Regions from separate parts of the Pelotomaculum sp. PtaB.Bin117 genome, predicted to be linked through region 1. Evidence: riboswitches for the same ligand, from Rfam matches in the RefSeq annotation. Region 1 holds a riboswitch; each other region holds the start of a gene.
What was found. A riboswitch is a leader RNA that binds a small molecule or an ion and turns the genes downstream of it on or off. The one in region 1 is predicted to bind molybdenum cofactor.

Region 1 (2,985 bases):
GGAGTAGATTCTATTACACTAAACCCTGTGGGCATTGTCAAATCACAAATAACTGATCGAAACAGCATGCCGACAACCGGGATTCAGGCTCAAATCATAATCTTTCCCTTATTTTCCGCGGCGCTGGAGCGAATCGACGAGTATTCTCATTTATGGATTTTGACTTGGCTCCATCAAGCGTCACGTAACACCACTACGGTCGCACCGGTTAAGGTTAATCCTTTGTCCCGTAAATTTGGTGTGTTTGCCATCCGGTCACCGGCCCGCCCCAATCCAATAGCTCTGACCCTGGTCAAGCTGGACCGGATTCAGGGGAATACACTTTATGTGACTGGACTTGATGCCGTAAATGAAAGTCCCGTCATAGATATCAAACCGTATTTTGACCATGATGTGGTGTTTTCACCACGGACACCGCATATAGCTCCGCTCAACCCAGATCTCTTAATGAAAAACTTGCTGAGTCAAGCCATCACTCACCACGGAGAGATTTGTTCAGATCTGCTGATAGCTGTAAGAATGGCGTTTATCGCCGATAACCGGCTTGAGTCTACCAAATCCCCGAATGTTAAGGTTCATGTCAGCGGCTCCCCTTGTTTGGCGGATACCCTGCAAGGGCTTTGCAGAGCAAGACTTGCCAACCCGTCAAGGTTTGCCTACAACCCTTTGGCGGAACGGAAGCAGAGCGTGTGGACTAGTGGAAGCAAGCGATTAACTCTTATTTGTCTTCAAGAACTGGACATAGAGAGTTTTTATAGCTTATCGGATCATGAGATATTCAATATCACTTTAGAGGAAAACAAGACGTGATGATTCATATCCGTTAAAAAGCAAGATTTAACTTTCAAAGATGGTGGGGCTATGGATATGTATAAAAATACCGGTTGACATGCAGTTTATTCTGTGACTATAATTGCTTTAAGGAAAAATTATGAATTACAACTACTCCGAGCCTTTTTGCCTAAAGGATTTGTCTCACGGCGAACAGGCCGCTAGGTATGGCGGGAAACGGCCATGCCTCCCTTATGGAAAGGAGACAATAAGCAGCAGAGCCTTTGTGGCCTGTGAGTAATTATTACGTCTTCCTCGGGAAGACGTTTTTATTACCACACTTATTTTAGCCCTTTCCGTTTTATGAAAGGGTTTTTTATACTCGAGGAATCTGTATGTATACCGATTATCGGGGAGGGGGGTGTGTAATGCCTACTAAAACCATCAAGCAAACCTTGGAGTACCGTTTTCCTGAATGGTTCATCACCACTGAAAAACTGTTCAATGAAGTCACAGCGTTTTATTTTGGTATAATCAAGGAGCGTGCTCAAATACTTGAACTAACCAATAAAAAAGCGTTAACCGAACTCGAAAGATTAACTCACAGTACAAAGGACAACCCTGCACCGCCGTTTCCCTTAAAGTGGGATATCCCGGCTATGTTCCGGCGGGCTTGTATAAACACGGCCATTGGAGCAGCCCGGTCATTCTTCTCCAAGCTGAAAAAATGGAAAGATGCAAAAGCCAAGGCCGAAGCCAAAGAGAAGAAGCTTAAATACAGACCGCCGGTGCCGCCCAGAGAGTGGCAGCGCAACACTTTGTTTTATGCCGGCCAGTATAAAGGTTACACCGGCAAGTCTATTATGCTGAAGTTGTTCGACGGCAACACCTGGCGCTGGGTGAAGTATCATTTGACCGGCCGGCGGGTTCAGGACGGCTGGAAGATAGGCTGTCCACACGCGGTAATTAAGAAAAACCGGCTTGAGCTGCATTTCCCGGTTGAAAAGGAAAAACCGGTAGTGAAGGCGGTTGCCGAGCAGGTTAAAGATCCAAGCCTGAAGATTTGCGCTGTAGGCTTAAATATTAGCGGCAGGCCGGCGGTATGCGGCATATTCAAAAGCGACGGCACGCAGGTGGCCACCCGGTTTATCCGTGGCGGTGACAGCCTCAGCGGCCGCAGGAAACGACTTTTGGGTATTATCGCAACCAAGCTCAGCCTTACGGGTTCCTTGAATAAGGATGAGCAGGACAATAAGGCGCTAAGGAACAGGATCCATAACATCGACGATAATGAAGCCCACCGGGTGTCTCGTAGAATACTGGACTTTGCCCTGGAACATGGCGCGGGTATCATCGTGTTTGAATACCTGAATAATTTTAAACCTGAGCAAGGCAAGTTCAGCAGGCGGGCCAGTTCCAAGCGTTCCTACTGGCTCCGGGGCAGGATATCCCACTATACGAAATACAAAGCCTGGGAGTATGGAATAATCATCAGCCGGGTAAACCCCAGGAACACAGGCCGGTTATGTGCCGATTGCGGGGCGGAGATAGCCCGGCACGGTGATAACAAGGAGCATTACCGGCCCGGGGCACCGTTATTCACTTGCAAATGCGGCAAGAAAGGCAGTGTTGCGCTAAACGCCGTCAGAAATATCGGCAAGAGGTTCTTTTTAAGATACGCGGTTTAAGCGGAGACATGCACGAACAAAGCCCTAAAGTCCGAAAGGCAAGGGTGTTCCTGCTCCCCATGAGCTGTAAATCCAAAACGGGAGCAGGAACGGGCTTGGCACCGCCTGGCGTTATCCGTCGCCCACTACGCTCTCAACGCGGTAGAGGCCACGCTTCAATTACTGCGAGCAGCGACTACGCACGGGTGCCCGAAGAAACCGCGGGGATTTTAATCCCCGGCGCATAGAGTGTCACAAAGTACCTGAAATTAGGGTAAATAAGAATTATATTTAGAAAAAAACAATTGCCGGGCAGCGACTGACTGCCCTTATGTTTTCCTTATGCCAACGCCCGGCATGGCAGGAGTTTCCAACCAATGACCGAAAGCTGAGCTGAACGGAGATTTGCTAAATTCCGCTTAGTTTAGTAAAATGCATTTATTGGAACAAAACTGAGGAGGATGCGATAAGTGAAAAGAGGCAGCATTGAATTGGAAAATGGCAAGAAAATAGTCATTGATTTCTTTGAGGAAGACGCGCCTGGAAC
Region 2 (4,187 bases), on a different contig from region 1:
AACGTAAACCCCGGAATCGTCACCCTGGCGGAGGCGGAGCTGGAAATAGCAAAACTCCTTGAGGAAAAAAACAAATGAAACAAATGAAACAAACGAAACAAAAAAAACAAGCGAGAGGTCTGAAGCTGGGCCAGTTCGTCCTGGGCAATTCGGTCATCCACCAGCTTGACCCCAGGACCAAGATCATCGGCTGCTTTGTCGTCATCTTTTCAGTATTGATGAATTTCAAGTGGTACGTGATCCTGCTCAATATCTCCATCATCATAGCGGTCATTTTATTGTCGCAGGTAAAAATAGCCCGTATTCTGCGCGGCTTGCGCAAGCTGAGGTACTTGTTTCTGTTTTCGTTTATCTTCCAGGCAATTCTCACATCTGGCGAGCCGGTTTTTCACCTGGGCGGCGTTAGTGTGACCAGAGAGGGCATCGCCCTGGGCACGTCCACGATCTTTCGCCTGCTGATCCTGTACCTGGCTTCCTCCCTGCTGACTATGACCACGTCGCCGCTGAAGCTGGCCTCCGGGATCGAGTCCCTGCTCTCGCCACTGCGCTATCTGAGGATACCCGTGAGCCAGTTTTCCATGCTTATCAGCACCGCCTTGAGATTTATTCCGACCATCATCGAAGAAGCGGAGACCATAACGCGCGCCCAGAGGTCCCGCGGCGCGCAGTTTAACTCACCTAAAATTATCACCAGGCTGAAAAGCTATACAGCCGTCCTGATCCCGCTGCTGGCGGCGTCACTGCAGCGGGCCAACGACCTGGCCGTCGCCATGGAAAGCAGGTGCTACACCGGCGGCTCCAGCCGGATCAGAACCGGCAGCCTGCGTTTTAAGGGAAAAGACAGACTGGCGATAGGGTTTGTTTCCCTGGCCTTCGTGCTGTCAGTTGTATTGATCTAATTAGGGGACATTCCTCGTCAGTAAAAGAATACCTATAATTGAGGTGTGTCCCCTTACCTTAGAGGAAAGAAAGGATGATAATCCGTGTTTGCCGGCAGAAAAAACCTTTTTGTGAAGTCAGCCGTCTTATTGCTGTTGTTTTTATTCTTTGCCTCCGCCGCTTTTGCCGCCCAGGGAGGGGAAAAATCATCTTCCCCAGGAATACCCGGTCAAAAGCCGTTAAGTTTTGTTTCAATTACACTAGTTGACGGCGGCGGCAATGTGCAGGACGCCGCCGACGTACCCACGGAACCGAAATTCAAGCTGGAGTTCGACAAGAACGTGGTCAACAGCACCATCTGGGGGATTAACCAGAATTGCTTCAGCCTGTTCTCCGAAAACGGTGAGAACATCCCCGTTAGCGTGACCAAAGTGGATGACAGCATCGATTTTTCCCAGAGAAACAACGTATTCGTCCAGCCGTCCAGCCCTTTAAGTCCTGGAACATCATATACTTTAAAAGTGTCGCCGGACCTGAAAGCGAAAAATGGCGTTTCCGTCCTCGGAGGGACCACGTCCGGCCAGGGGTTAAACATTTCCTTCAAGACCCAGGGACAGGCGATATCACAGGCGGTAACGAAACCTGTTACGCAGCCTGCGGCACAAACCACAGCCGCCACCCAGCAGCCGGCTTCGCCTGATTCCCAGCCTGCCCTGCCGGGCGAAAAGAACGCCGCACAAGCAAACAGTGAGACCGCGCAACTCCAGGCCAACGCCGGCGGCAATGAGGCAAATACCGGTCAGGAAAACAAGTCGCCGGGAGCGGCGGCAGCCGGGCAGCAGCAAGTTGCCGGGAATACAAGCGGGGAAAGCGCGGCATCCGGGCAGACAGGAAAGCCGGAGAGTCCCGCGCAAGCCGGCATGGGACTGGATTACACCAATTTGCTGACTATCCTGACCGTCGTTTTAATCGCCGGCTGGATAGTGGTGGAATTGTTTGTCAAGAAGAAAAAAAGGAGTTAATTGTAACACCGACTCTAAGATAGCAATAGTTTGTCTTAATCTAAAAATCTTTTGCAATTTTTTTGCAAAAGATTTTTCGTCGACATGGAATGACATATTTCTCATCAGTTGTATGATAAAATAAACCATATTGATTATCATAGTGGTAAATGAAGATTAATTTACCACCGCTAGGGACGAAAATTTAATAATTTTATCCGAGTCTAACCGCCTGTGGCTACGGCTATGGCGGCAGACCTTCAGGGTTTAACTGGAAACGGTTAAGCCTCCCGGTATGGAAAGGATAGGTTTTTTAAGAAGAAAGCTTTGTCTTTTTTATTAACCGGACAAAGCTTTTATTTTTAATTGAAATTATTCTTTTCGTGATGTGTGGATAAAGTGGGTTTAGGCATAAATAAGAGAGCGATTTGTTATGGTAATATAGGATTATATTTCAAAAAGCGGGACTATTGTCCATATTAATTTAAGACCTGATGCTTATTTACAGATTAAGACATTGCAGATAAAATATGTTCAATACTAAGGATTTATCTGTTAATATGACTTAATTATTCATTAAATTAAATAATTTGTATTTTTAAACTTAAATATTTCTTTCCGAGTCAATTAACCTAAAGCGTATAACCATGGTTTTTGGGCCTGCAGGGTGCGCCGGGAAACTAACGTGCCTTCCATTGCGAAAAGGAGAGTTTTTGATCTGGCTTATGATGCCGGGCGAACTTTGTTTTTCGCAAAGCTTGCCCGGCATCATTTTTATATAAGTGACCTTTGGACATACATTAGCGATGGTATTAGGGCCGTAGCGCTATATGCCCTAAGGTTGCCGAAGGCGAATTTGTTGTCACAAATACGTTGCCGGAAGTGATGAGGAAAAAGGTAAAACAAAGGCAATAAAAGGGTAACCGATTGAAAAAAAATATTTTTAGGAGGGAAAAGTTCATGTTTAAAAGCAGGTTTTTCAAAAAGAGCGCCAAAATAGTCTCCCTGTTGGTGGGAGCGACTATGCTGTTCGCTTCATTTGCCCCGGGTGCTTTCGCCCTGAACTACAACGGCAACGGCAGCGGCGCGGGCAACAAGGCGTTTAACTGCAACGGCTACAGTTACACGCAAAGCACCAAAACCTTAAAGATCTTCTTCAGTAAGCAATCAGTTAACACCAATGAATTTGATTCGAGCCAGTTTATAGTTACAAGGCAATATGACAGCTCTAACCCGTCGTTCAGTTACTCCAAGAATTCGGGAAGCGGCTGCAGCGGTATTAGCGACAGCAACCTCAACAAGGGGACGACCGTAACCCTGACCTTTGATAACGCGCTGGCTTTCAACGAGCTTTACGACGTGACGATCAAAGCGGCTACCGTTGCTGACGACAATCTTTTGACCCTGGGCAACTACCGGAACAGGAGCGACTTCACCTTCACTTTCAGGACTCCTTTAAACGTCACTCCTGCAAATGACAATGCTTTCAGTGATAGTGTTGCGCCGGTTGTCACCTACACTGTGGGCACCTCAAACGTGCCTTATGAGCCCAACGTGGGCGTCATTTTTGACCGGCCCGTCAACTCCACCACTGCCGCCACCTTATTAAGTTTAAGTGATCCCAACGGCCTGGTGGCAAACTATAAAAAAGGCGGTACGGCAGTTGTCTATGACGACACTATCGATGCCTACGCCGTTTCAGGTGCCGAGAATTACAAGCCATTTGCCAATACCGCGAACACCTTCTTCTTCTTCCCCGAGACGGTCCAGGGCAATACCAATACCTGCTATAACCGGGATTATTCCGCCGGCACCCACAGCTATACCCTGGACGTGCCGCCTGTCACTGACATAAGCGGCAATTCCTGGACCCATGCCCAAATAACCAACAACCAGCTCAGTTTCAGCTCACTTAGCAACGACCTCCCCGCCTGGTTGGACAACAGGCCCACGGTTGATACTCCAACCAGCACCACGCTGACAGTGCACTGGAACGCCAGCGGCATCACCAATTCTAGCGCAACCGAAGCGTATGACGTCTACTATTCCACCAACCAGTGGACGGGCTTTACGAAACTTAATGTAAGTGACATCACCGGTACCGCTCCTTTCTCATTCGTGGCCGGGGACACTTCGGATAATAGTGCATATGAGCTAAGCCCTCTTACCACTTATTACTTCCGAGTCGTGCCCAAGAATACCACCTACACCCTTGAAGCGGGTTTTTCCGCGGCCGGATCAGGTGCTACGACCTCTTAAAATCAGGTGAAATGAGCTGTTATTCTCAGCCCCGGCCGTCAGACCGGG
Region 3 (5,407 bases), on a different contig from region 1:
CCGACGGACCGCAGCGCCCAGTCGATGCGCTCTTTTACTTCCGCGGGCGGGAGTCTCAGGTTCTCCGGGCCAAAGGCGACATCCTCCTCCACGATGGAACTGATAATCTGGTTGTCGGGGTTTTGAAAGACCATCCCCACCTGGCGCCTGATTTCGTTAAGAGAACTCCTGTCCGCCGTGTCCAGTCCGTTTACATACACCTTGCCCGCCGTGGGTTGAATCAGGCCGTTGATGAGACGGGCGAGGGTGGTTTTCCCGGACCCGTTCATCCCGATCAGCCCGACGTACTCGCCCTGCCGGATGGCCAGGTTTATGTTTTTGAGGGCGCGTTTTTTATCCGAATGGCCGGTGTCGTATTCTTTTGTGACGTCGATCAGTTCAATAATGTTCATTCACTCCCAGGTGGATAATCTTGGCCTCAGCCGCTTGATCAATACCGCGGCGATCAGTCCGCCCGCGGCGCCGAACAAAACATGGGAAGCCGAGGCGAACCCCAGACCCAGGGCGATAAATCCCATCGGCATCTTAAGCAATATTCCCAGAACGAGGTTCGCAACTAATTTCGACAGGCTGGTCAATGTGCCGCAGATGGCGCCGACGAAAGGGTTTTCGAGCTTGTTGTAAAATACCGGGGCGAGAAAGTCGATTAATAACCCCGGAACGAAGTATTTGAAAAATACAAACACTCCTTCTTTCCCCAGCCCCAACAGCACGGCAAGCGCACCTGAAACAATGCCCATGATTATTCCCGCTCCGAACTTGGGGATCAGCCCCTTGCCCAGAACCAGGATCCCCATCCAATATATGCTGGTATGTCCTGGCAGGTGCAGCGGCAGCCTGGTTATGTCCTTGGTGATCGAGATAAGTGTCCCGAACATGGTCAGTCTGAGCACATCGGCCAGTCCGAGCCTGAAAATGAATTTTTCCGCTACCGGCGCTTTTTCCTCCTGGTATTTCTTTGCTGTATCCTCCACCGCAGTTACCTCTTTATCAATTTATTTTGTTGATTTCACTGACATCCTCGACAAGGAAACGTTGATAGTCATTTTTCCGGCACAAGTTAACGGTTCCATGATCCGTAAAGTACAAGAGATAGTCCCTGGTAATCTCGTTCTTATTTGCCTGGAAAACAGATTTGTTGTCCACGCCTTTAACCTCGATTTGATTGAACTCGCCGATGCCCGCCGCTCCCATGGCATACAGCAGGCTCAGACCTTTAGCATCCTTGTCGCCGGGGGACTCCTGATCTTTTAGCGTTTTTAGCACATCGACACCCATGAGAGCGACAAGGTTGTTGTTCTCCTGCATCTTGATCACCGTGGCGGATTTTAGCCCCCGCTCTTTTGAAAGGTTCTCCAACAGGTAGGAACCGGCTACGGCTAAAATAATCAGAACGATGCTGATTATAATTTTTTTATTTAACGACATAACATTACCTCGTTTAGTCTATATAGAATTATTAATTGTCGAGAGTATCACCGGGAAGTTCTTAAAACAGCTGAATCCGGGGCGCGTCCACCTGCGGTAGCGGCAGTTGTAGCAGGTCAGCACGCCTTCCAGGTAGATTTCCTCCTCATTGTCATCCTTGTAAAGCGGGCAGGCTGTGGCAAGCACCATGGTCGCGCGCACATCCTCCCGGCTGCTGTCGTCCCCGAGAAAGCATTTTGTCCCACCCGTTTCCTTCACATATTTTATCAACACTTCTTTTGCCTCCATATAAGTTAAACCTTTCACCCCTTTACAAATTATTCATATCAACAGTTAGAGGCTCATTTCCAGAATTTCAGCTATATCCAGGGTTTTGATACTGTTATTAACGCCTTTAACCTTGATTTGTTCAGAAAGAGTGGCCAAGCAATACGGACAGGTCGTGCAGACCACCTCGGCTCCGGTCGAAAGGGCTTCCCCGGCCCTGTTTTGGCCGATCAAGTTTTCGGGCCCGCTTTTCATCCAAAACCTGCCTCCCCCCGCGCCGCAGCAAAAAGATTTTTCCCTGGAACGGGGCATTTCGGCCAGGCGGACGCCCGGTATGGACTTCAGAATTTCCCGCGGCTCATTATAAAGATTATTGTAACGGCCCAGGTAGCATGAATCGTGACAGGTAATTATTTTGCCGATACTTTTGCCTGGCTTGATCCTGCCTTCGTGCAGCAGGCCGGCTAAAAAAACGGAGTGCGGGATGACTTTATATCTCCCGCCGAACTGGGGATATTCGTTTTTCAAAGTGTTAAAGCAGTGGGTACAGGCAGTTAAAATATTCTTTACATTTAACTTGTTGAAAAGCGATACATTCTTTTGCGCGATCCTTTGGAACAGGTGCTCATTTCCCATCCGGCGGGCCGTCTCGCCGCAGCACCATTCTTCACGTCCGAGCACGGCGAAACTGACGCCTGCTTTCTTCAATATATTAACAAACGCGGCGGCTGCTCTCCCGGCCGTCTCATCGAACGAACCGGCGCAGCCCACAAAATAAAGGTACTGCGCGTCGGGTTTTTCGGCCAGGGTTGGCATCTCCAATTCTTTTGCCAGGTCATATCCGGTTTCGCGGCTGACACCCCAGGGGTTGCCGTAATTTTCCATGCCGGCAATGGCTTGCTTGATTTTCCCAGGCACGTTCTTCCCCGACGAGACAATATAACGGCGCAGGTCGAACAGCCTGGAGGTATGCTCGATCGAGATCGGGCAGGTTTCCATGCACCCCCCGCAGGTGGCGCAGCTCCAAATAAATTCTTCTTCATAGACGTCACCGATGAGGTTTTTCTTCTTGACGCCCTTTTTAGTCTTGTAGGAAATTGAACCTTCCGCCGCTTTTTGCTTTGCAGCTTTTGGATGCCAGACTTTCCGGTTTAAAAGCACCGGGGCAATTTTTTCTATGTGATTGCGCAGGCGGCCGTTGAACCTTTTTGGTTTGGTCGGTTCTTCGCTCTGATGGGCGGGGCAGATTTCATCACAGCGGCCGCATTTTACGCAGGCGTAAGCCTCGAAAAGCTGCTTCCAGGTAAGGTCCTCCAGTTTGCTCGCCCCGTAAGTTTTAACATTTTCGTCGTCAAATTGAATTTTACGCAAAGCGCCCTTTGGTTCCAGCGAGTGCCAGTAGGTGTTGAAAGGGGCGAACACCATATGCAGGTGTTTCGAGTGGGGGATGATGAACAATAATGAGAAAATAGCCAGGTAGTGGGTCCACCAGAAAAACATCCCGGCGGCATGAATTGCATTTTCATTAAAGCCCTCCAGAAACCTTGAAACAGCCGCAGCCAGCGGGGCGGCCCCGCTTAAAGCGGCTCCTTCGCCAAGCGCGAGCCGGGTTCCGTGAAACAGGACTTCCGTTATCGCGATGACCAGGATCAATCCAAGGATTACAAAAACCACGGGAGTGTTCTTCAGCCAGACCGGCTTTTTAACGACCCGCCGCAAAAAGCTGCCGCCGATCCCGAAGATGATTAAAGCGATAAAAATATCTTTGATGAAAAGGTAGCCGGGATTATCTCCGATATAAGGAATACTGGTTTTGAAAAGGCCTTCCGCAACCATATTGGGGATGCCCGGCAACAGGACACAAAAGCCGCACATGATAAACCCGTGCAGAAAACCAAACAGGGGTTTATTCATAATTTTCTTTTGGCCGGCCACATGGGTGAGAAAATATTTCCAGCGTTCAAGCGGGCGGTCAAAACGGTTTTCCGGCCTGCCCAACTTTATGTAGCGGCAGCGCCAATATACCTCGCATAGAAAATAACCTAACGATATGACCATGAGGACAAAAAAAATATAAATCTCCACTTTGCCTTTCCTTTCGGTTAGTGCCTGGTCCTTTACTGCAAAACTTATTCCAGCCATGCAAAAAATAATACCGGGCAAACTCTGCGAAAAAACAAAGTTAGCCCGGCACATAAGCCGGATCAAGAACTCTCCTTTTCGCAATGGGAGACATACCGGTTTCCCGGTACACCCTACCGGCCGAAAACCATGGCTTAAAAGCTTTAGGTCATATGGCTCGGAGAGTAATCATCATTAAAAAATATAAGCTTTGCCCGTTGCAAAAGGACAAAGCTTTTTTCCAAAAACCTCTCCTTTCCGCACCGGGAGGTACAGGAGTTTCCCACCGTACCCTAACGGCCTGGTTACCGTACCCTGCTTTTGTTTAGGTATGCCAGGCTCGGAGAATTCTTTGTTTTATATAACTATTCAACATTAAAAAACAATTTCCTGCCGGGGTATACTTTTTCGTTAACTTATTCTTGCCCTAATTTCAGGCACTTTGTGACACTCTGCTCCTCCGGGAGATGAATCCCGGCAGCTTCTTCGGGCACCCGTGCGTAGTCGCTGCCCGCAGTAAATTGAGGCGTGGCCTCTACCGCATTGAGAGCGTAGTGGGCGACGGATACACCGGGCGGTGCCAAGCCCGTTCCTGCTCCCATTTTGGATTTACAGCTCATGGGGAGCGGGAACACCCTTGCCTTTCGGACTTTAGGGCTTTGTTCGCGCTTATTTCCGCTCAGGCCGTGTATCTTAAAAAGAACTTTTTGCCTATATTTCTTACGGTGTTTAGATCAACACTGCCTTTCTTACCGCATTTACAAGTGAATAACGGTGCGCGCCGGTCTATTTCCGCCCCGCAGCCGGCGCATAACCGGCTTATGTCCTTGGGGTTGACCCGGCTGGTGATTATTCCATACTCCCAGGCTTTGTATTTGGTATAGTGGAATATCCTGCCCCGGAGCCAGTAGGAACGCCTGGAGTTGGCCCGCCTGCTGTATTTGCCCTGCTCGGGTTTAAAACTGTTCGAGTGTTCAAACACGATGATACTCGCTCCGTGTTCCAGGGCAAAGTCCAGTATTCTGCGGGATACCCGGTGGGCTTCATTATCGTCGATGTTATGGATCTTATTCCACAAGGCCTTATTGTCCTGCTCATCCTTGTTTAATGAACCGGTAAGACTGAGCTTGGTTGCGATTATGCCCAAAAGTCGTTTCCTACGGCCGTTTAGGTTATCGCCGCCCCGGATGAACCGGGTGGCTACCTGCGTGCCGTCGCTTTTGAATATACCGCATACCGCCAGCTTGTCGCACGTGTTTAAGTCAACAGCGCAAATTTTAAGGTTTGGGTCTTTAACCTGTTCGGCAACCGACTTAACCGCCGGTTTTTCCTTTTCAACCGGGAAATGCAGCTCAATCCGGTTCTTCTTGATTACTGCGCGAGGGCATCCTATCTTCCAACCGTCCTGAACCCGCCTGCCGGTTAAATGGTACTTCACCCAGCGCCAGGTGCTGCCGTCGTACAACTTCAGCATTATAGACTTGCCGGTGTAGCCTTTGTACTGGCCGGTATAAAACAAAGTGTTGCGCTGCCACTCTCTGGGCGGCACCGGCGGCCTGTATTTAAACTTTTTCCCCTTGGCTTCGGCCTT

Region 2: it holds a riboswitch for molybdenum cofactor, as region 1 does, so the genes downstream of both, A4E54_RS00650 (fibronectin type III domain-containing protein) here and A4E54_RS00545 (zinc ribbon domain-containing protein) in region 1, are expected to answer to the same signal.
Region 3: it holds a riboswitch for molybdenum cofactor, as region 1 does, so the genes downstream of both, A4E54_RS00975 (heterodisulfide reductase-related iron-sulfur binding cluster) here and A4E54_RS00545 (zinc ribbon domain-containing protein) in region 1, are expected to answer to the same signal.

What each region holds. Positions count from the first base shown of each region.
Region 1 is NZ_MVQM01000015.1:197-3,181, reverse strand. Features, by position in the region: partial or broken gene tsaA (tRNA (N6-threonylcarbamoyladenosine(37)-N6)-methyltransferase TrmO) at 1-810, shown strand, start outside; molybdenum cofactor riboswitch at 935-1,053, shown strand; gene A4E54_RS00545 (zinc ribbon domain-containing protein) at 1,200-2,459, shown strand; partial or broken gene A4E54_RS00540 (peptidylprolyl isomerase) at 2,909-2,985, shown strand, end outside.
Region 2 is NZ_MVQM01000020.1:158-4,344, forward strand. Features, by position in the region: partial or broken gene A4E54_RS00635 (hypothetical protein) at 1-78, shown strand, start outside; gene A4E54_RS00640 (energy-coupling factor transporter transmembrane component T family protein) at 75-899, shown strand; gene A4E54_RS00645 (Ig-like domain-containing domain) at 984-1,901, shown strand; molybdenum cofactor riboswitch at 2,085-2,202, shown strand; molybdenum cofactor riboswitch at 2,485-2,604, shown strand; gene A4E54_RS00650 (fibronectin type III domain-containing protein) at 2,841-4,139, shown strand.
Region 3 is NZ_MVQM01000030.1:62-5,468, reverse strand. Features, by position in the region: gene A4E54_RS00995 (energy-coupling factor transporter ATPase) at 1-392, opposite strand, end outside; gene A4E54_RS00990 (hypothetical protein) at 393-974, opposite strand; gene A4E54_RS00985 (hypothetical protein) at 991-1,428, opposite strand; gene A4E54_RS00980 (hypothetical protein) at 1,447-1,701, opposite strand; gene A4E54_RS00975 (heterodisulfide reductase-related iron-sulfur binding cluster) at 1,762-3,903, opposite strand; molybdenum cofactor riboswitch at 3,893-4,012, opposite strand; molybdenum cofactor riboswitch at 4,052-4,174, opposite strand; gene A4E54_RS00970 (hypothetical protein) at 4,233-4,436, opposite strand; partial or broken gene A4E54_RS00965 (zinc ribbon domain-containing protein) at 4,496-5,407, opposite strand, start outside.